Regions from separate parts of the Pseudoduganella sp. RAF19 genome, predicted to be linked through region 1. Evidence: predicted binding sites of a transcription regulator. Region 1 holds the regulator's gene; each other region holds the start of a gene.
The links. The regulator FNR, encoded in region 1, switches genes on or off when oxygen is low (the NO sensors DNR and NnrR bind a similar motif). The targets are predictions, from matches to a motif close to TTGATNNNNATCAA.

Region 1 (7,546 bases):
CAGGATGCCTTCGTCAACGGCCAGCCGCCGGTCAAAGTTGAAGATCACTCCTGCCCCACCTGCAAAGCGCCGCTGGAACCGGACCAGGAAGAATGCCCGGTCTGCACCAAGGTGGTTTATACGCCGCCTTCGACCTGGACCCTGTTCCGCCTGTGGCGTTTCGCCAAGCCTTACCGCTGGCCGCTGGGCTTCGGCTTCGCACTGATGCTGCTGTCCACCGGCGCGCACATGATCCCGCCTTACCTCAGTAAGCCGCTGATGGACGATGTGCTCATTCCGTATCAGAACGGCAAACCGGTCGATGTGAAGCTGGTCGCGATGTATATGGCGGGCCTGACCGCATCCGCCGTGCTGGCCTGGATTCTGGGCTGGGGCAAGACTTATGTGCTGGCCCTGGTGTCTGAACGTATCGGCGCCGACCTGCGCACCACGACCTATGAACACTTGCTGCGCCTGTCGCTGGAATACTTCGGCGGCAAGCGTACGGGCGATCTGATGTCGCGTATAGGTTCCGAATCGGACCGCATCTGCGTCTTCCTTTCGCTGCACTTGCTGGACTTTGCCTCCGACTGCCTGATGATCATCATGACGGGTGTGATCCTGTTCAGCACCGATCCATGGCTGGCCTTTGTAACGCTGGTGCCGCTGCCTATCATCGCCTGGCTGATCCACCTGGTGCGCGACAAGCTGCGCACCGGCTTCGAGAAGATCGACCGTGTGTGGGGCGAAGTGACCAACGTGCTGGCCGATACGATTCCCGGCATTCGCGTGGTGAAAGCCTTCGCGCAGGAATCCCGCGAAGCGAACCGCTTCCGCATGGCGAACAAGCACAACCTGGCTGCCAACGATAAGTTGAACAAGGTGTGGTCGCTGTTCTCGCCAACCGTGTCCTTCCTGACCGAACTGGGCATCCTGGTGATCTGGGTGTTCGGTATCTGGCAAGTATCGAAGGCCAACATCACCGTTGGTACGCTGACGCTGTTCGTGACTTACTCGACCCGTTTCTATGGCCGTCTGGATTCGATGAGCCGCATCGTGTCGGTGACGCAGAAATCCGCCTCCGCTGCCAAGCGTATCTTCGATATTCTGGACCACGTTTCGAGCGTGCCGGAACCTGCACAGCCGCAGAAGGTGACCAAGGTGGAAGGCAATATCACCTTGCGCGAAGTGGGCTTCCGTTACGGGAACCGCTCCGTCAACCGCGGGGTGAACCTGGATATCAAAGCCGGCGAAATGATCGGCCTGGTGGGCCATTCCGGCTCCGGCAAGTCCACCCTAGTCAACCTGATCTGCCGCTTCTACGACGTCGCGGAAGGTGCGATCCTGCTGGATGGCGTGGATATCCGCAACTATGCGGTGTCCGACTACCGCCGCAATATCGGCCTGGTGCTGCAGGAGCCTTTCCTCTTCTTCGGCACCATCGCCGAGAACATCGCTTACGGTAAGCCGGAAGCCACGCGCGCCGAAATCATGGCTGCCGCTCGCGCGGCCCACGCGCACGACTTCATCCTGCGCCTGCCGCAGGGCTACGATTCGATCGTGGGCGAGCGCGGACAGGGCTTGTCCGGCGGTGAACGCCAACGTATTTCGATTGCCCGTGCACTGCTGATCGATCCGCGCATCCTGATCCTCGACGAAGCCACAGCGTCCGTCGACTCCGAAACCGAAAAAGAAATCCAGAAAGCGCTGGACAATCTGGTGGCGGGCCGCACCACGATTGCGATTGCGCACCGCCTATCCACGCTGCAGCGCGCCAACCGCCTGGTGGTGATGGACCGCGGCCAGGTTGTAGAAGAAGGCCCGCACGAAGAATTGATGGCGCGCGAAGGCGCCTACTACCGCCTGTATCAGGCACAGGCACGTAACGTCGATACCGACCTGGATGACAAAGCAAACACCCGCCATGACGATAACTAATTTCACCCTGCACCGCGACAGCTTCGGCCGCCTGAACCTGACCGACGCCGCAGGCACGCTGTACGAAAACGTGGCGCCGGTACGCGCTTTCCCGATCCAGGCGCCGGAAGAAGGCCTGTCCCTCGTCAACACCGATGGCAAGGAGATCGCATGGCTCGATCACCTGTCCGACCTGCCATCCGAGCAGGCGGACATGGTGCGCGAGGACCTCGCGGGCCGCGAGTTCATGCCGGTAATCCAGACGATCCAGAGCGTGACCAGCTACGCCACACCCTGCACCTGGAAGGTCAAGACCGACCGCGGCGACACGGAATTCGTGCTGCGCGGCGAAGAAGATATTCGCCGCATTGGCTCGGTGTCGCTGCTGGTGTCCGACACCCACGGCATCAACTTCCTGATCCGCGACCAGTTCAATCTGGATAAGCACAGCAAGAAAATCCTCGACCGCTTCCTCTAAATTTCTGTTCGAAACAGGATGACGGCGTCGCCGGCAATGGTGACGCTTTTCGGCGCGCCGCCGCTTACGGCCACGCGCACATACACGATGCCGTCGCGGCGCATGGCGTGGCCCTGATGTCCCTCGAAGTTCAGTTCGTGCTCACCGTGCGGCATCAGACTGTGCTTCACCAGGTAGGCGCCCAGCGGGCCGTTGGCGTTACCCGTGACCGGGTCCTCGGCAATGCCGATCGCCGGTGCGAACATGCGGCCATCCGTGCGCTGCGCGCCGCTGATCACAAACGGAAACCAGCCGTTGCAGCCAAGTTCAGCGCTTAACGCCGCCAGCGCTTGCATGTCGGGCTTGATGGCGTCCAGCGGATAGTTGTCGCGCAGCGGCACCATGACCTTTGAATGACCAGTCGACACCACCTGCACCGGCTGTCGGCCGGGCATCGGCGCCAGGGCTGCTGCGCCGACTTCCAGCCGCAGCGCGCGCGCAATCCTCTCGCGCCACGTATCGTCCAGCGGCGGACCAAAGCTGATTGCACCCTGCTCGATCTCGATCCGCCAATCGCCGCCATCGCGCACAGCAGTTACGCGTTGCAGTCCCGCGCCGGTGCGCTGGATAAGGCTGGGCTTCGCCGCCGATCCGGCCACGGCACTACGAACATGCGCCAGAGCGTAGTGCGCTGCGATGGTCGCATGCCCGCACACCGGCACCTCCACAGTCGGCGTAAAGAAGCGCACCCACACGTCGTGATCCGGCGCGGTTGGACGAAGCACGAACGCCGTCTCCGAATGTTTGAGTTCGCGCGCAATGTCCTGCATCTCCGCTTCGGACAGCCCATCCGCATCCAATACAACGCCAGCCGGGTTGCCGCGGAAGCGCGTACGAGTGAAAGAATCGATATGAAAGAGCTGGGGCATGACATCTCCTTATGCAAAGCCCCAGCATAATTGTGCTCATGACTAGCAACAATACTGATGATTATTGATACACTCTCTCGTAAATCGGGAGAATCATGAGCACTCTAGACGACTATGCGACATTCATCGCCATCCTGGACGGCGGTTCGCTGACGGAGGCCGCCAGGCGTACCGGCCGTTCGCTGCAAGCGGTAAGCCGCTCGCTGGCCGAACTGGAAGCGGAAATCGGTACACAGCTGATTCAGCGCACCACGCGCCGCCTGCAAGCCACGCCTGCCGGCGCAGCCTTCCTTGAGCGTATTCGGCGCGCGCTGGCCGACATCGAAGCGGCTCGCGAATCTGCCCGCCGCGACGGCGACAACCCGCGCGGCAAGCTGCGCGTGGCAGCGCCTGTGCTGTTCGGCGCGACATGGCTCACGCCAATGGCCGCCAGTTTCATGCAGCGCTGGCCTGAAATCGACGTGGAATTAGTGTTGAGCGAACGGCATGCCGACCTGGTCGCCGACAAGCTGGATCTGGCAATCCGCGTCGGTGAACTTCCGGATTCTTCATTAAAAGCGCGCAAGCTGGCGCAGCTACGCCGTGTGTTCTTTGCATCGACGGCGTGGATTCAGCAACACGGCCGTCCGCCACACCCGGACGAACTCGCCGCCCTGCCCTGCGTCCTGCGCAACACAGGCGCAGACCGCAAGCAATGGCCCGCCACGATCGGCGGCAAAATTCATCACATCAAGGTAAAAGGCCCATTCAGCGCGAACGATGCCGCCGCAGCCAACGAAGCTGTCGCCTGCGGACTCGGCGCCGGCATGGCGCCTTTCTGGCAAATACGGAAAATGCTGGACGAAGGCCGCGTCGAAATCATTCTGCGGGAATTTGAGCCGCCGCCAGTGCCGATTCACGCGCTATGGCCGAGCGGCCGCGCGCTCCCTGCACGTACACGGCTATTCGTCGACCACCTGGCCGTGCAATTTAGTGCAGTACGCTGGTAATCAGGCTGCCCGTGCCACCGGGATGACGTCGGCTGCCATACCGCTGGACAGCGCCTCAAGGCGTGGACGATCAAGAATCTGAAGATCGCGGTTATTCAGCGCGATCAGGCCATCGCCGCGCAAACGCGCCAGCTGACGGCTCACGCTTTCCACGGTCAAGCCAAGATAGCCCCCGATGTCCTCACGCGACATGCGCAGCTGGAAGGTGGTGGACGACAAACCGCGCTGCGCATAACGGCCGGAGAGATTCAAGAGGAAAAGCGCCATGCGCTGCTCGGCGCGCATATGGCTCAGGAACAGCATCACCGACTGCTCGCGTTGAATCTCGCGGCTCATCGTGCGATGGAACTGCTGCAGCAGCACTGGCACCTGCATGACCAGCTCCTGCAGCCGGGCGAATGGAATCTCGCAGACTTCACTGTCCTCCAGCGCCACTGCATCGACCGTATGCATGCCACCGCCGATGGCTTCCATTCCCAGCAAATCGCCGGCCATGTGAAAGCCGCCAATCTGCTGCTCGCCGCGCTGATTGACCTGCGAAGTCTTGAAATGACCGAAACGCACCGCAAACAGGCTGTTGAAAGGCTGGCCGGCGGCATACAGACGCTCATCGCGCGGCACACGGCGGCGTCGGGCAATGATCTGGTCCAGACGGGCCACATCATTGTCATTCAGGCCTTGTGGCAGGCAAAGCTTATTAAAACTGCACAGCGAGCACTTCGCGACGGTCTTCATTTTGCGGCTCCAGATAATCGGCACCGCCAGTATCGCCGCTGGCCGCCCGGAAGAATATCGGGCTCCCCATGCAGTTCATGTAGGGCTTCCCCTACAAACTCAAATCAGGCCGTGTTCCAGAGCGTAGCGCGTGAGCTCCGCATTGCTCGCCATACCCATTTTGTCAAGAATGCGGCTGCGATAAGTCGTCACCGTATTGGGGCTCAGGTGCAGCAGTTCGCCGATGCGCACCAGGGATTCACCTGCCGCGATCATCTTCAGCACCTCCAGCTCACGGTTGGACAGATTTTCGTGATCGCCGGTCGCACCGCCGCCGACCAGGCTTGCCAGCTTTTCCAGCAGCGCCGGACTCACGTGCTTGCCACCCGCCGCCGCCTTGCGCACCGCTTCAATCAAGGTGGACGTCGGCGCGTCCTTGGTCAGATAGCCCGACGCGCCGAGCTTCAGCGCGCGCACTGCGTAAATCTCTTCGGAGTAGGTACTCAAAATCAGCACCGCCATGCGCGGGTATTCATTGCGCAGGCATTTCAGCAGATCGAGTCCATTCTTGCCCGGCATTTTGATGTCGACCAGCGCCACATCAAACTTGCGCTCAGCCACGCGCTCCATGGCCTCCACCGCATTGCTTGCCTCGCCATCGACGCTGATGTCCGCAGCAGTACCGAGCATCAGGCGTACGCCGTTGCGTGCGATGGCGTGGTCGTCCACCAGCAGAACGCTGATCTTGTCAGTCATGGTGCGCCTCCAGCGGCAGACGCAATTGCAGCAGCGTGCCTTGTCCCGGCGTCCCGGTGATGGTCAGTTCGCCGCCAAAGCCGCGCGTCCTTTCATGCATACCCAAAATTCCCCACGATTCCTTATCCAGCAAGCGCGTCTTGTCGATGCCTTTGCCGTTGTCTTTCACCGTCAGCAGCACTGCGCCGCCATCACGCGCTGCGGACACGCGCACTTCCGTCGCTTGCGCATGGCGCACCACATTGGTCAGCGCTTCCTGCGCGATGCGGAACAGCATGGTGCTGCGCTCCGCATCGACGGCGAGATCCGACAGCTCCGGTGCGATATCGCATACGCAGCGCAAGCCTGTGCGCTGCTGCACTTGTTCCGCGTACCATTCCAGCGCCGCCCACACGCCCAGTTGATCGAGCACGCTGGGGCGCAGGTCCGTGATCACGCGCCGCACCGTATCGATGGCCTCCTGCGTCAGGCCTTGCACTTCACCCAATAGCGGATCGGACTGCGCGCCCGCACGTTCGATCAGCACATTGACATAAGCCTTCATGCCGGTGAGCAGACCGCCCAGCTCGTCGTGGATCTCCTGTGCGATGCGCGTGCGCTCGTGCTCCTTGATCTTCTCTTGATGCGCAGCGAGTTCGCGCAAGCGCGCCTGCATTTCCCTGCCCTGGGCTTCGGCTTGTTTGCGCTCGGTGATGTCGCGCACCAGGCCTGTGAACATGCGGCGACCGCCGATTTCCATTTCCGCCACGGCGAGGTCCATTGGGAACACCGAGCCATCGCGCCGCAAGCCCTCCACTTCGCGGCCCTTGCCGATAACGCGCTTCTCGCCTGTCTGCGCATAATGCGCCAGATAGCCATCATGCTGCTCACGATGCGGCGATGGCATCAACATGGACACATTCTTGCCGCACACCTCAGCTTCGGAATAGCCGAACATGCGCTCCGCCGCTGGGTTCACGCGCTCCATGATGCCGCGCTCATCGATCGTGATGATGGCGTCAACCGCCGTTTCGAACACGGCACGCATGCGGCGCTCGCTGTCCTGCAAGGCGCGTTCGGCCTGTTTGCGGGCGCTGATGTCGTAAATGGTGGCCATGACGACCGGCTGCATGTCGGAGCTTTGCAGCGGAGACAGGCTGACTTCCACCATGAATTCGCTGCCGTCCTTACGCACCGCGAACAGCTCCATGCCCGCGCCCATTGCGCGCGGACGCGGATGGCCAATGTAGTGACTGCGCAGGCCGGTGTGCTCCTGGCGGAAGCGTTCGGGAATCAGGGTTTCCAGCGTTTTGCCTGCCAGCGCGCCATGTTCGTAGCCGAACAGGCGCTCCAATGCAGGATTGGCGAGGACGATCTGCCCTTGCTTGTCCACGATCAGCATGGCGTCGGTTGCCGACGCCAGCAGCCATTCCAGGCTGCGGTCGGCGATGGTCAGGTTTTTCAATCCACGATCCGGTTGGGTGACTTGCGTGCGATTGTACCCGCTCAGAGTTTCAATTTGTTGATGTGGCGGCAGGCCGGTCCCCTGCCCTCGGCGCCATTGCAGATGTGTTTGCGGCATTCCAGCGCGCCGTAAGCGCCCGGCGGCGGGCAACGGCGAAACACTTCCGCGTACAGGTCGCGCGTAATGCGCTCTTTGCGCGGCGTACGTGGACGGACTTGTGCGGCCGATGACGCCACACCGGCCCTGCCCGATTGTACGAATTGCTTGCGTGGCGTTGGGATAACCGGCGCCGCAGCAAAGCCTTGCATGCGCGGGGAAGCTGCGTCAGGGCCACTGCCCGACTCGCCCGCTTGCCCCGTAC
Region 2 (7,546 bases), on a different contig from region 1:
AGCATCAAGGCCTATACCGAAGTCCTGCGCGGTACGGCCAGCTATTTTCAGGCATCCGGCAGCGTGACACGCGAAAGCTTCCGCCGCTACGTACAGGGACTGGATCTGGCACACAATTTCCCGGCCGTCGACAGCATCAACTATGCGCAGTATTTCACCGACGAGCAGCGCGCCGCCGTCGAAGAACAGATGCGCAAACTGGGCGAAACGGACGACGGCTACCCGGCTTACCGCATCCGGCCCGCGGGCCACCGTCCCGAATATGCCGTGTTGACCATGATCGAGCCGCTGGACGGCTTTGCCGATCGCTTCGGCCTCGATATCGCCGCCCGCCCCAGCGTGGCGCAATCCGTTTTCAACGCCCGCGACAAAGGCACCATGAGCGGCTCCTTCGAGCCTATCCCGCTGCGCGCCCGTCCGGACGACGTGGGCATGGCCATGCGCATTCCGATCTATCGCCACCAGCGACAGCCTTTCACCACAGTCGAAGAACGCCGCGCCGCCAATATCGGATCGGTCGGACTGGGTTTCAGCGTGCAGCGCCTGGTCAAGAATGCACTGGGCGACATGCCGGACCATCAGGTGCACGTGGTGCTGTACGACGGCGGACTGGCCAGCGCGCCGCTATCGGCGGATCACCCTGGGAAGCTGCTGTACGACAGCCAGCCCGGCACTAGGGCAAATCCCGACGACCAAAGTTTCATTCTGTCGCTGCCGGTCCAGTTCAACGCGCGCTTGTGGCAGGCGCATTTCAGCGTGCCCAGATACTCGCTGTACTCCCGCTCCAATGTGTATCTGCCAGGCGTGGCAGGCGCCGTGGGCTTCGGCGCGAGCATGCTGATTTACGCCCTGTTCATGATTCTCGCCTCCTCGCGCCGCCGCGCCGTGCGCATGGCGCGCGCCATGACGCGCGAGCTGCGCGACAGCCAGTCCAAGCTGCAGCTGTCGCACCAGCGCCTGCGCATGCTGGCGGCGCACACCGACCAGATTAAGGAAGAGGAACGCAAGCGCATCGCCCGCGAGATCCACGACGACCTGGGACAGAACCTGCTGGTGCTGCGCATCGAGGTCGACATTCTCGTCACGCGCACTGCCCTGCGCCACCCGCGCCTGCATGCACGGGCCGTGTCCACACTGCGCCAGATCGATAACACCATCCGCAGCGTGCGCACCATCATCAACGATCTGCGCCCCAATGTGCTGGACCTGGGACTGGGCGCCGCGGTCGAGTGGCAGGTGGCGCAATTCCGCCAGCGCTCCGGCATTGTGTGCGAACTGGTCGAGGATGGTGCCGACATTGCTGCGGACGACCGCTGCGCGATCGCCTTCTTCCGCGTGCTGCAGGAGTCGCTCAGCAACATCTACCAGCATGCCCACGCCAGCCTGGTGCGCGTCGAATTGCGCCAGACTGCAGGCATGTTGCGCATGACGATTACCGACAATGGTATCGGGATCAACCCCGGCAGCCGCAACAAGACTGGTTCCTTTGGCCTGGTGGGCATCGAAGAGCGCATCAACCTGCTCGGCGGACATTGCTCCATCTGCGGCAATCCGGACAGCGGCACCACGGTCACGGTAGCGGTGCCGGTCGGTTATCGTCACGCCAACGCACTGAGCTTAACGGCATGAACGTAACTCAACATTAATGCCCATGTAACAATTCATCGCGCCAAACTACTGATTTAAAAGGAACATTTATGTGTTGTATCGTGCGCTCATCAACGAATTGTTACTTGTATTCTAGCGGTCGCTGTCTATACTTGAGCTAGTTGATCTACATCAACGTTGCGTTCCCAAACTTCTGAACGTCCCTGATGCCAGGCAAGTAGCGCTCCAGCCCCCAGACGGCATCTTTAACTCTTCAACTTCATTTGAGATAAAGGGATTTCACTCATGATTTCTTCTGAAAGCTTCAAGGCTATTGCCGATCTGGATCTGGAACCGATCAAAGTCAAACTGATGCACGAGGAATCCGGCGAGGGCTGGTCGCTGGAAAAAGTCAACGCGATCGAATTCGAATACCGCCGATTCCTGTACCTCATGAAGATGTTCCCGAACGAGCAGACTGCACCGCTGATGGACGTGGATATCTTCTGGCACTATCACATCCTGGACACCATGAAGTACGCGGTGGACTGCGAGAATGTGTTCGGTTATTTCCTGCACCATTTCCCGTATATCGGCCTGCGCGGTGAAGATGACGAAGAAGCACACGAGCGCGTCGGCAATCGCATGAAGGAGCTGTATGAGGAAACCTTCGGCGAAGATTACCTGCGTTCGGAAGTGGCCTACTCCGGCCGCGTCGCAGCGCCGGACTTCAGCGCCAAAACGGCTTACTCGGGCCGAGTGAGCGTGGCTTATTCGGGCCGCGTAGCTGGCGAGCAGATCGCCTACTCGGGCCGCGTTGCGGGCGCCCAGACCGCGTACTCGGGCCGTGTCGCTGGCGAGCAAGTGGCATATTCCGGCCGCGTTGCCGCCGAAGCGAAGACTGCCTACTCCGGCCGCGTCGCTGGCGAAAAAGTGGCCTACTCTGGCCGCGTGGCTACCGAAGCGAAGACTGCCTACTCCGGCCGCGTCGCTGGCGAAAAAGTGGCCTACTCTGGCCGCGTGGCTGCCGAAGCAAAAACTGCCTACTCCGGCCGTGTCGCTGGTGAACAAGTCGCTTACTCCGGCCGCGTAGCCGCCGAAGCGAAAACTGCCTACTCCGGCCGTGTCGCCGGCGAACAAGTGGCCTATTCTGGCCGCGTGGCTGCCGAAAAGACCGCCTACTCGGGCCGCGTGGCTGCACAAACCGCTTACTCCGGCCGCGTGTCGGCCGAAGCGAAGACTGCCTATTCCGGCCGCGTCGGCACCCAGGCAGCTGAAGCGGAAACCACAAAATTCTATGCAGAGCGTCCGCGCCTGACTACTGCATAAATTCAGCCGTCCTGAAAACGGCAACGGCCGCCACCTGGCAACAGGTGCGGCCGTTTTTTTACGTCCAATGGAACGCTTAGTGCGCCATCATTTCGCGCAGTTCGCGGATGCTGAAATCGCTGATTTCGTGCATGCGGATCAGGATGGTAGCGCCGATTGGCAGCGTATTGTGACGGATCTTCGAGATCACAGGCGGCGCAACTTCCAGCGCGCGCGACAGAGCAGCATCATTCTTCAGCTGCAGTTTCTCGATAATCGCGTCGAGAACGCGGTTAGGGTTGTAGGACGTGGAGGCGGTGATTTCTTTCAGGGACGACATGATCTCAGTTCTTCTCTAAATGTCGCCAAAAAGCGACAGAAATTTCACAAAATATTCAGCGGTAATTTACTAAAAAATCGCCAAAAACCATCGTCGTTGACGCTTTTTAGTGCACATGACCGATATCATACATGTTTTTGTTGCTTTCGGCTTAACGCCGCGCAACTTTCGTTAGAATTCGATAGATTCTATCGCGAAATCTTGTGGTAGGAAATTTTCATGCATAAGAAAGGCTTGTTTAACGTGGATCACGCGGCCCAAAAGGCAGGCAAATCCAGGTTAAGGCCATGAGGGCGCCCAGCTGAAACAGGGCCGATGGCAGGAAGATCGCGGCGGGCAAAGCCCCCGCCGCAGGTTCGTGTTCAACGCGCCAGTCAAGGCGGCGGCGGATTTCGTCCGGCGGCGGCGGCGGCAAATGCGCGCGCCCGCGCTGAAGCAGATAGGCACGAACCTGTTCTTTGGTGGGATGGGTGGCGTTCATTGCGCTCTCCTTCCTTGTGCTGGGCTCACGATAGCCCCAGATTTCAGGCCGTCCATTGAGCGAGATCAATAGGGCGACCGTCTCCACATGCAAGTGTGCGCGAGAAAGCTTACATCCGGCTTTCGCTGAGTAAAAAAGCAACAGTCGGATACCGCAAATGCACACCCAGTTCACGCTTTATACGGCCATTCGACAGGCGGCGCGACTCCGACATGAATGACAGTAAAGTCGGCGACACCGCCTTTGCCAATTCAGCCCGCGGCAAACGCGGCGGACGCGGCAGGCCGTGGGCATCTGCCACGGCATCGAAATAGTCGCCCATCTTCATATCGCTGTCATCGACCGCATGGTAGACCCGGCATGGCTGGCCGCGCAGCAGCGCAGCCGCCACAATGCGCGCCAGGTCGTCCGCATGAATGTGATTGGTGTAGACGTCATCCTCGCTGCGCAAGGCTGGCGTGCCCTCTTCCAGCCGCTTGATCGGCAGCCGGTCGCCCGCGTAAATGCCCGGCACGCGCAGGATCGACAGCCGCCCTGCCGAGCGCCGCGCCCACCGGCGCAACACCTGTTCCGCATCCACCCGGCGCTGCGCGCGGGCATTGCGGGGCGCCACGGTACGGGTTTCATCCACGAAGGCGCCTTGCAAGTCGCCATACACCCCTGTGGTGCTCACATAAACCACGCGCGCCCGGTCAGGTAAAATGGCGGTCACATTGCGGGTACGGCGGTCGATCTGACCCTCGGTTTGGGGCGGCGCCAGATGCACGACCGATTGTGCCAGTCCCGCGAGACGGCTCAGTGAAGCAGGCTGGTCAAGATTTGCCAGCAGGGGCACGGCCCCGGCGGCACGCAGTTCGGCAAAGCGCTCGCGCTGGCTGGTGACGGCAAACACGCGGTACTGATCGCGCACCAGAGGCAGCAGACGCATACCCACATCGCCGCAGCCGATAATGAGCAGGCGCGGCTTGTTGAATTTTTTACTGATATCCATTTTTGAGATTGTATGTCTTTCCAAATTACTGTTCAGCCTAGTGGCCACCAATTCAGCTGTGAAGAAGACGAAACCGTATTGGCGGCGGCCATCCGCGCAGGCGTAGGCCTGCCGTATGGCTGCAAGAACGGCGCTTGCAGCTCCTGCAAGGGCAAAGTGCTGGAAGGTTCTGTCAGCCACAAGGCGCACCAGCGCCGCGCGCTGAGCGAGGAAGAGGAAGCGGCTGGCCAGTCCCTGTTCTGCTGCGCGGTGCCGCACTCCGACCTGGTGGTGCAGATCCGCGAAGTGGCGGGCAGCAGCGATTTCCCGATCAAGAAGATGCCGTCGCGCGTGACCACGCTGGAGAAGCTGGCGCCGGACGTCATCGTAATGACCCTGCAGCTGCCAGCCAACGAAACGCTGCAATACCGCGCCGGCCAGTACGTCGAGTTCATGCTGCGCGATAACAAGCGCCGCAGCTACAGTATCGCCAACGCGCCGGAGCAAGGTCCTCTGACCCTGCACATCCGCCATATGCCGGGCGGCCTGTTCACCGACCAGGTCTTCACCACCATGAAAGAGCGCGACATCCTGCGCTTTGAAGGTCCGCTGGGCACTTTCTTCGTGCGTGAGGATAACGAGAAGCCGATGGTGCTGCTGGCCTCCGGTACGGGCTTCGCACCGATCAAGGCTATCGTGGAGCATATGCGCGCCAAGGAATCCAAGCGCGAGATGACCTTGTACTGGGGCGGCCGCCGTCCGCAAGACTTGTACATGGACGCCCTGTGCCGCCAGTGGGCGGAAGAGATGCCGAACTTCAAATACGTGCCGGTGGTATCGGATGCGCTGGAAGAAGAGCACTGGTCCGGCCGCCGCGGTTACGTTCACCAGGCCGTGATGCAGGACTTGCCGGATATGTCGGGCTACCAGGTCTACGCCTGCGGCGCACCGATCGTGGTGGAATCGGCCAAGCGCGACTTCGTCAAGGAGTGCCAGCTGCCGGAAGACGAGTTCTATGCAGACGCGTTCACCACCGAAGCCGACCTTCTGAAGCCCTAAACCCCGGGGTCAGACCCCAAGGGTCAGACCCTTGCCTGCGACCACCGCGTTCCTGGGTCGGCCCTTGGGCCTGGCCCGCCTTTCGGGTTCAATATGTCATCCAACGGTTTCTCAGTCCTCCGCCACCGCAACTTCTCTTTCTACCTCGCCGCCCGTATTGCAGGCACGCTCGCCGTGCAGATGCAAAGCGTCGCTATCGGCTGGCAGGTTTATGCGCAAACGCATAATCTCTTCTACCTCGGCATGATCGGCCTCGCGCAGTTCCTGCCTTTCCTGCTGCTGATTCTGATCGCCGGCCACGCCGCTGACCGCTACAACCGCCGCAACATCATCACCTGCTGCGTCGGCGCGCAACTGGCGTGCGGACTGCTGCTGTTTGCGTACACGCACAGCGGCATGGCTGCCGTTTGGCCTGTATTCGCCATCCTGGTGCTCTTTGGTAGCGCTCGCGCGTTCATGAGTCCTGCTACGCAAGCGGTTCTGGTGAATATGGTGCCGACGGAAGACTTCAGCCGCGCCGTGGCCTTGAGCAGCTCCAGCTTCCAGGTCGCTGTGATTCTCGGCCCGACGCTGGGCGGCCTGCTGTACGTCTATGGTCCCGCAACGGTTTATACCGTTTCCTCGACACTGCTGATCTGCGCCGTGATCCTGATGCTGTTGACGAAGCCAGCACCGCAAGCCACGCGCAACGAGCCGGCCACCTGGCACAGCGTGCTGGAAGGCTTACGCTTCGTGTTCTCGCGCCCCATCGTGCTGGGTGCGATTTCGCTCGACCTGTTTGCCGTGCTGTTCGGCGGCGCGACCGCCCTGCTGCCGGCGCTGGCGCACGATGTGCTGCACATCGGCCCGACCGGCCTTGGCCTGCTGCGTACCGCGCCGGGCGCCGGCGCGGCACTGTGCTCGATTGCGCTCGCGTTCTGGCCCATTACGCGCAGCGTTGGCAAATGGATGTTCGGCGGCGTTGCGGTATTCGGCGTCTGCACCGTGATCCTCGGCTCCACCAGCAACTTCGTGGTGGCGCTGGTCGTGCTGCTGCTGATGGGCGCGGGCGATATGATCAGCGTGTACGTGCGCCACCTGCTGGTGCAGTTCGAAACGCCGGACGCGATCCGGGGACGCGTGAGCGCGGTGAACTCGGTATTCATCGGTGCATCGAACGAGCTGGGTGAATTCGAATCGGGCCTGACTGCAGGCTGGTTCGGCCTGACGCGCGCCGTGATCTTCGGCGGTCTCGCCACGCTGGTGGTCACGGGCCTGTGGACGCGCTTCTTCCCGGTGCTCACACACATGGACAAGTTCCCGCACCACGACAAGTAGTATCATGGGCGGCAATGAAAAAACCCGCCCACTACTTCATTCGCAGCCGTCCCCACCTAAGCCTGGCCGTCGTGCTGGGCGGTGCGGCGAGCCTGCTCCTTCCCGACAGCTGGTCCTACCTCACACGCGCGCTGACCGCGTGGAATATCGGCGTCTGGTTCTACCTGATTACGATGGCGTGGATGATGATGCGCGCCGATCACCACACCGTAAAGCGCATGGCCGCGCGGCAGGACGAGAAAGGCGCCGTCATCCTCGCCAGCCTGACCGTCGCCATCGTCATGAGCGCCGCCGCCATCACCACGGAGCTGGTGGCGATGCACGACCTGCCCGCGGCAACGCGCGGCCTGCATTACATCTTCGTGATGGCGACCCTGCTCGGCTCATGGTTCCTGCTCGGCGTGCTGTTCTGCGTGCACTACGCCCACCTGTACTATCAGGCCGACCAGCAAAAACCGCTGCAAGTACCCGGCAGCGAACAGCC
Region 3 (7,546 bases), 320 kb from region 1:
GTCGCTGCGGTGCGTGAGTTCCTTCTCCGCAGCCAGCAGCTGAAGGCGAGCGTCGAGCCATTGTTGGCGAGTTCCGGTCTTGTGCATCTTGATTCTCCTTTTAAAGTAGTATTTGCATACTAGAACCACACAAGGGAACACTGGGAGTGACAATGTTGACGGGATTTTTGTGGACTCGATGATCGCCGCCGCGGCGCGTGCACTGGCGACCGGCGACCTGCTGGGAGCATTGAAGCGTGTGGCCCTACGTGGCGACGCCCCGGCGCTGGCCCTGCGTGGCATCGCTATGGCGCAGCTGGGCGATCTGCCGCGCGCCAAGGAGCTGCTGAAGCAGGCCGGGCGCGCATTCGGATCAAAGGAAGCGGTGTCCCGCGCGCGCTGCATCGTGGCGGAAGCGGAAATCGCGCTCGTGTCGCGCGACCTGGCCTGGCCGCCGAAGGCACTGGCTGCCGCGCGCGCTGCTCTGGAAGCGCACGGGGACCATATGAACGCTGCCCACGCGCTGCACATCGAAGCGCGCCGCGCGCTCCTGATCGGCCAGCTGGACGAAGCGGAACGCCTGCTTGGTACGGTCGATGCATCGCAGTTGCCACCGCCGTTGCGCACTTCCTTCGAACTGGCCGCTGCGGGCATTGCCATTCGCCGGCTGCATTCCGGTCCGGCCCGCGCGGCGCTGGAACGCGCTCGCGAGGCAGCGCAGCAATCCGGTATAGCGAGCCTGCTGGCGGAGGTCGACAGCGTGGCGCACGTATTGGAGGCACCGGCTGCGCGTCTGATTTCCGTCGGTGAGCAGTGCTTCCTGCGATTGCAGGAGGTGGAAGCATTGCTTGGCTCCGGCAGCGTGGTGGTGGATGCCTGCCGCCATGCGATCCGCGCCGGCTATGTGCTGGTGCCGCTCACCACGCGCCCGGTCCTGTTCACGCTCGCCCGAATGCTGGCTGAAGCCTGGCCCGGCGACGTATCGCGTGCTGCGCTGGTGGCCAAGGCATTTCGCGCCAAGGATGCGGACGAATCGCAGCGCGTGCGCCTGCGCGTGGAGATTGGCCGCCTGCGCAGCGAGATTGCCGGATTTGCAGAAATCACTGCAACCAGAGACGGCTTCGTGCTGGCGCCGTCCGGTGACCGGAAAATCGCCGTGCTGGCGCCTCCGTCCGACGATCATCAAGGCGAATTAATGGGCTTCCTGGCCGATGGCGAGTCCTGGTCGAGTTCTGCGCTGGCGATTGCGACCGGCGCCAGTCCGCGCACCGTGCAGCGGGCGCTGGAAACTCTGGCCGCCGAAGGCAAGGTGCATGCTTACGGACGTGGTCCGGCGCGGCGCTGGACCATTCCTTCGGTACCGGGATTCCCGTCAACCTTGTTACTCCCAGCTTCGCTGCCAGCCGGGTAGGATGGGCACGTCAAACAAACAAAGGGGCGAGACATGAAACATTCCAAAGCTGAGATTCTGCGCGAATATGGTCCATATCCGGACGCGGAAAGCGTTGGTGGCGTGACTTTCGACGGTGAGAACGTCTGGTTTGCGGCTGGCGGTGGGCTGATGGCCTTCGATCCTCAAGGCGGTGAAGTGGTGCAGTCGATCGATGTCGCAGCGCATGCCGGCACGGCTTTCGATGGGCGTTATCTGTTCCAGATCGCCGAAGACAAGATCCTGAAGATCGATCCGAAGAACGGCCAGGTGCTGTCTTCGATTCCCGCGCCGGGCAAGGGCGGCGACTCCGGCCTGGCCTGGGCCGATGGCACATTATGGGTGGGCGAGCACCGCGCCCGCAAGATTCGCCAGGTCGATCCGCAGACGGGCGAAGTGCTGCGGACCATTGAATCCAACCGGTTTGTCACGGGCGTGACCTGGGTGGACGGCGAGCTTTGGCACGGCACCTGGGAAGGCGACAAGAGCGACGTGCGCCGCATCGACCCGGGCACTGGCGAGGTACTGGAATACATCGATATGCCGGCCGGGGTGAATGTTTCCGGCCTGGAATCGGATGGCAAGGACCGATTCTTCTGCGGCGGTGGCGGCACCGGCAAGATCCGCGCGATTCGTCGTCCAGGCTGAGTCAATTTACGGTGCTAACTTGACCTGAGTCAAATATCCCCGGTGACGGTGGCGGCTTTGCCAGTTACATTGAAGCTTGCTGTTCGCCACCACTTGCGGAGATATCATGGCTGCAAACCCATTGGCTCTCGGCCTGCGGGCCGTCAGGTTCGCGGCGTCCGATGAGATAAGCCAGGAGCTGGAGAGCCGCCACGTCCGGCAGCTGCTGTATCTGCTGCCGGTGCTGGGTCCGCTTTTCAGTCTCGCCATTTTGCTGTTCAGCGCCTGGGATTTCTGGCGCGACGCGGGCAACGCCGGCGCCGCATTAGGAATACGCGGCCTGCTGGTGGCGATAGGCGCCTTTGCCTGGCTGCCGTCCAGCGCCTTCATGGCGCCGCTGTACCGCTGCGGCATTCTGTATCTGACCCATGCCAGCGCGCTGATTATCGCGGAATACGTTCTTCAGGACGGTTTTCTCTACGGCCTGTCTGGCATCACCTCGTGCGTCTTCGTGGTTGCAGTCATGACCTTGCGCTTGCGTGACTTCCTGGGCATCATCGCGGTGCCCAGCGCGCTGCTGGCGGTGCTCACCGCGGCGCGCATGCCTTGGCAGGATGCGGTCAACCAGTTGATGCTGTATTTCTTCGCCATCGCCGTTGCGCTGATGCTGATGTACGTCATCCGCTCATTTGCGGCGCAAACGGTAGAACTGGAAGGGCAGCTGTTGAAGTCCGCGCGGCGCGACAGCTTAACCGGCGCGTTCAACCGGGGCTACCTGTTCGAGCTGGCCGAGCGGGCGGTCGCTCTGGCCCGGCGCCATGGACGTCCGCTGGCGGTGGCCATGCTCGATATCGACCACTTCAAATGCATCAACGATTGCCACGGCCATGCGGTTGGCGACAGCGTGATCGTTTCGCTGGCTGAAGTCTGCATGCGGGAGTTGCGGGCGATCGATCACTTCGGACGTATCGGCGGCGAGGAATTCGTCTGCATCATGCCGGAAACCGACCAGGCGGAGGCCTTGCAATGCGCCGAGCGTTTGCGCAGCTGCATCGAGAAGGCAAGGGTAGATGGCGCTGACGGCGCGATTTGCTGGACCGTCAGCATTGGTGTGGCCATGCTGGACAAACAGCGTCCGGACTGGAAGTCGCTCCTGCACGCTGCCGATTGTGCCTTGTACCGCGCCAAGCATGAGGGCCGCAACCGCGTGGAGCTGGCATGAAGCATTTATCGATGCCCGTACTGCTACTCGTTGGGCTGCTGGCGACCATCCCCGCGTTCTATCTCTCGCTGGAGGCAGCCAGCGCCGCGCGCTATGCGGGGCAACTGCTGTATGGCGTGGCTGCGCTGCTGCTAGCTATCCATCTGGCCGCCAAACCCGCGCGGCGTATCGGCAAGCGTGGCCTTTTCGACGGAATGCTGTTCGTGGCCACGATCGCCGGCGCATGGCCGTCCGAGCCGCCCTGGCCGCCGCTTGAGTGGTTTCTGCGTCTGGTCTACTGCGCAGCTGTATTTTCCCGCCTGGTCACGATTGCGGCGCGCTACATGCCGCTGCGGCAGCCAGCCCTGATCTGCACCTGGTCGCTCGGCGTCATCTCGCTTGCGGGCGGGGGATTCTACTGGCTTGAGCCGCAGGTGCATAGCTATGCAGACGGCCTCTGGCTGGCCTTCACAACCGGTGCGACGGTGGGCTATGGAGACATCGTTCCTTCAACGCCCGCCTCGCGCGTGCTGGCGGTATTCATTGTGATTTTGGGATTTGGCCTGCTGTCGCTTGTCACGGCAAGCATCGCCGCGCTGATGGTCGGCGAAGATGAAAAGCGCATGCGGCGCGAGCTGCACGCCGACATGCGCATTTTGTTACGTGAGATTGCCGAGTTGCGTGCAGAATTAATGAGCCATCAGGACAGGCAAGGTCATTGACGACAGCACAGTGCGCGTTGCGCCGCCCAGCATCATTTCGCGGAAGCGGCTGTGGCCATAGGCACCCATCACCAGCAAGTCGGCGTCCATATTGGCGGCCAGCGACAGGATGGCGTTACCCGTATCGATCGGCGCAGGGCTTGATTCGACTTCCACGTTAATGCCATGCCGCGCCAGGTACAGCGCGATGTCAGCGCCCGGTTCCTGTCCGTGCTCCTCCTCGCTGCCTTTTGCGTCGAACACGGCAACCGTCACTGTTGAAGCGCGCCGCAGCAGGGGAATCGCCGTGGTGACTGCGCGCGCAGCTTGCGTGCTGCCATTCCACGCGACCAGGCAGCGCTTGCCGATGTCGGTGAATTCGCCGGCGTAGGGCACCATCAGTACCGGCCGGCCCGAATTGAGGATGACGTATTCGGGTAGATCGAGCAGCAGACCCGCTTCGCCGTGATCGTCGGGATTAGTCTGGCCGAGTACCAGAAGATCGGCGTAGCGCGCTTGCAGGCATAGGCCGGAATATTCATCCTCCTCGGTGCGGCGGCTTTCACGCGAACGGATATCCGCGCTGGCCGCCACTTCCTCGAACTTGGCCAGCGCTTCTTCAGAGCGCTTGGATGCGTAGCGCAGATAGTCGGCGACCAGCGCGCCGCTGACATCGAACGGGCTTCCCGCGTACATATAGCGCGGCATGCCGGTCATTGCGGCGCCAACCAGGTGGGCCTCCTCCATCTGCGCCAAACGTGCGGCGAGCTTGATGCGTGCTGGTGCGTTTGCGGATTTGTCGACATGGACCAGAATCGTACGGTAAGACATGGCTACCTCCTTTGGTGAATTCAATGCGAGAGCAGAACCGGCAAGGTCATGGTGTTGAGCACCGTGCGCGTGACGCCGCCGAGCGCGATTTCACGAAAGCGTGAATGGCCGTAGGCGCCCATGACCAGCAGGCCGGCGTGGAAGCGGTCCGCCATGGTGAGCAAGGCTTCGCCGGTGTCGCCACAGGCGCGCTGGCGCATGACGTCCACATTGATGCGGTGGCGAGCCAGATACAGCGCGATGTCGGCGCCGGGGCTTTCGCCATGCTCATCCGGACCGACCACCGGGTCAAACAGGGCAACGATGATGCGCTGGGCGCGCCGCAGCAGTGGAATGGCCTGGGTAATGGCGCGCACGGACTGCAAGCTGCCATCCCAGGCCACGATCGCGGTGCCGTTGATTGGCGCAAGCTGTCCCGCGAATGGCACCACCAGCACCGGCCGGCAGCCGTTCAGCATGATGTATTCGGGAAGATCCTGAAGCAGGGCGCCCGTGGCCGGATCATCGCGGTCAGCCTGGCCGAGGATGACCAGATCGGCATAGCGGGATTGCAGCAGCAGGCCGCCGTAGGCATCGTCGTCGACCAGCCGTGTTTCAAAAGACTCGACGCCGAGGCGGCTTAGTTTACTGGCCGCGTTATCCAGCGTCTCTCGTGCATTGCGCCGGACCAGGTCAATCAGATCCGGCCGCACAATGCCATTCGCCAGCGCATCCGGCGAGCCGCAGACGTAGCGCGAAATGCCGGTCATTGCGGCGCAAACCAGATGCGCCTCTTCCTGCTCCGCCAGCGCCGCCGCCAGCTCGATGCGTTGCGCCTGGCCACGCGAACCGTCCGCATGCACCAGGATAGTTTTATAAGACATCTCAGCCCCCTTCGGATAGATATCACCTGCCCAGTGTCGGCTTACGGAAGGGGGAATTCCATGACCTGAGTCAAGTTATCCATTCTCGGCATGACAACAAATTCCAGATGAGCTAGAGTGAGCAGACCGTCCTGCCACTGCCGGTGGGTCTTTATCAAAGAACGGAAAATATGACGCCAGAAAATGCATCTGTCAGTTCAACGCCAATTGTCCGTTTGCCGTGGATTTTGCTCGCAAGATGGACGCTCGGGCTATATCTGCTGGCTGGTAGCGTGATGGCAGCATTGATTTTGAAATCGAGTTGGCAGCACCTTAGCGACATGAGCACGGTGTACCCGAACCTCAATCTGTACCCGATGCTCATTGCATGCGGGTGTAAGTTCCTGGCTGGCGTGCTGCTGTTATGCAGGTCGAAGTGGTTACTTGTCGCGGTCCCGGTGTGGATCTCAGTATTCCTGTATGACCTGCTGTCTCGCAATACATTCAGGGAGCTGCCGGCGGAGTTCTTTCTCGCCGTGGCGCTTCAAGGCTGTATTCTGTCTTTCGTTATCTGGCTGCATAGCCGGGGAGGCTTGAAGTGAAGGTCCGGATGATGATGTTGGCGTCGGCAGTCGTCGCATCCTGTGCAAATGCAGCGGATGCGCCACGGAGCCCGACGGCTGTACTAGCGGCGCTGGCGGATCGTATTTACGTCCTGGGTGAGACGACGGGCAGTGCAACCGACATGATCGCGTCAGAAGCCGCGGCGGCCGAAGAGATTCGGCAGTACGTGGGGAGCGGTGCGGTGGATGGATTGCTGGCGAAGACCAGGGGCGAACAGTCGCCGCTGGTGTCCGCGGCTTACCTGGGCTATCCAAATGTTGTGGCGGCGTTGCTCACGTCAAGCATTGTGAAAGACCACATCAACGATGCCGACGAGATGGGCCTAACGCCATGGATTGCGGCGAATTTCTCAATGAGGCAGAGCCTCTGGACCTGCAATCCTGCGATATTTTCCGATCCGTTCAGGTTTGTGCCGATGATGGTAACGCAACCGTACTACCTCGCCAATCCAACGCCGCCGTATCAAAGAACACGTGAGCTGTTGGAGCGGGCCGGTGCCGCCGCGGATATTAAGGCAGCAAAGGCATTGTGGATCAAGGTATGCAAGAATCAGACGTCCGAGACGAAAGCCATCGTATCAGCCGCCACCGATTTTCAGAGCACCGTCCAGGAGCTCGGTGCTGCCGATTTGACCGGCATGATGGCGAAGCTTCACGAGCAAGCGCAAGCAGCGCAGAAGAAACCATGAACCAGGCTAAGGAACGCGACGTAGCAGGCCTTGTGGCTGCATTCAATGCGGACCGCGAGGCCGAGCGCGTGACGATGAAGTACCGTCTGCTGGCGGACAATCCTTTTTCCTTCCTGCGCGGTACGTGCCATCTGTTTTATCAGGACTTCCCGAACGACGCGCGCCTGAACCAGGCGCCACCAGCCTGGATTTGCGGCGACCTGCATCTGGAGAATTTCGGAACGTACAAAGGCAACAACCGCCTGGCTTACTTTGATCTTAACGATTTTGATGAAGCCGTTCTGGCCCCGGCCAGTTGGGAGTTGAGCCGTTTTCTGGTCAGTGTGCTGGTGGCTGCCGACACTTTGAAAGTGCACCCACCCGAGGCCATCGCCCTGTGCCACTGCTTCCTCGATGCATACGTAGAGAATCTGGTTGAGGGCAAGCCGCGCTGGGTTGAACGCGCGACAGCGGAGGGGATGGTGCGCGACTTGCTGCGCGACCTCCGGTTGCGCGAGCGCCCAGCCTTCCTGGACCGCCGCACGGACATCAAGAAGGGTAGACGCAGGCTGCGTCTGGACGGGGTCAAAGCGCTGCCGGTCAACGATGCCGAGCGCGCGAAAGTGACGGATTTCATGGCCTCCT

Region 2: AB4Z19_RS16285 (glycine-rich domain-containing protein) is a predicted target of FNR. The motif match lies at 1,770-1,783, and genes of this name have one in related genera.
Region 3: AB4Z19_RS07455 (universal stress protein) is a predicted target of FNR. The motif match lies at 5,692-5,705, and genes of this name have one in related genera.

What each region holds. Positions count from the first base shown of each region.
Region 1 is NZ_JBFREF010000002.1:310,407-317,952, reverse strand. Features, by position in the region: gene AB4Z19_RS06105 (cyanophycin metabolism-associated ABC transporter) at 1-1,917, shown strand, start outside; gene AB4Z19_RS06100 (cyanophycin metabolism-associated DUF1854 family protein) at 1,904-2,374, shown strand; gene AB4Z19_RS06095 (PhzF family isomerase) at 2,371-3,282, opposite strand; gene AB4Z19_RS06090 (LysR family transcriptional regulator) at 3,378-4,271, shown strand; gene fnr (fumarate/nitrate reduction transcriptional regulator Fnr) at 4,272-5,006, opposite strand; gene AB4Z19_RS06080 (response regulator) at 5,106-5,741, opposite strand; gene AB4Z19_RS06075 (PAS domain-containing sensor histidine kinase) at 5,734-7,185, opposite strand; gene AB4Z19_RS06070 (hypothetical protein) at 7,227-7,546, opposite strand, start outside.
Region 2 is NZ_JBFREF010000005.1:643,932-651,477, reverse strand. Features, by position in the region: gene AB4Z19_RS16290 (CHASE domain-containing protein) at 1-1,629, shown strand, start outside; gene AB4Z19_RS16285 (glycine-rich domain-containing protein) at 1,894-2,916, shown strand; gene AB4Z19_RS16280 (hypothetical protein) at 2,993-3,235, opposite strand; gene AB4Z19_RS16275 (hypothetical protein) at 3,474-3,716, opposite strand; gene AB4Z19_RS16270 (SDR family oxidoreductase) at 3,826-4,707, opposite strand; gene AB4Z19_RS16265 (CDP-6-deoxy-delta-3,4-glucoseen reductase) at 4,720-5,745, shown strand; gene AB4Z19_RS16260 (MFS transporter) at 5,839-7,062, shown strand; gene AB4Z19_RS16255 (DUF1345 domain-containing protein) at 7,077-7,546, shown strand, end outside.
Region 3 is NZ_JBFREF010000002.1:629,700-637,245, reverse strand. Features, by position in the region: gene AB4Z19_RS07485 (DUF899 domain-containing protein) at 1-87, opposite strand, end outside; gene AB4Z19_RS07480 (helix-turn-helix domain-containing protein) at 170-1,390, shown strand; gene AB4Z19_RS07475 (Vgb family protein) at 1,424-2,056, shown strand; gene AB4Z19_RS07470 (GGDEF domain-containing protein) at 2,163-3,257, shown strand; gene AB4Z19_RS07465 (potassium channel family protein) at 3,254-3,958, shown strand; gene AB4Z19_RS07460 (universal stress protein) at 3,926-4,768, opposite strand; gene AB4Z19_RS07455 (universal stress protein) at 4,789-5,631, opposite strand; gene AB4Z19_RS07450 (hypothetical protein) at 5,802-6,212, shown strand; gene AB4Z19_RS07445 (hypothetical protein) at 6,209-6,922, shown strand; gene AB4Z19_RS07440 (DUF2252 domain-containing protein) at 6,919-7,546, shown strand, end outside.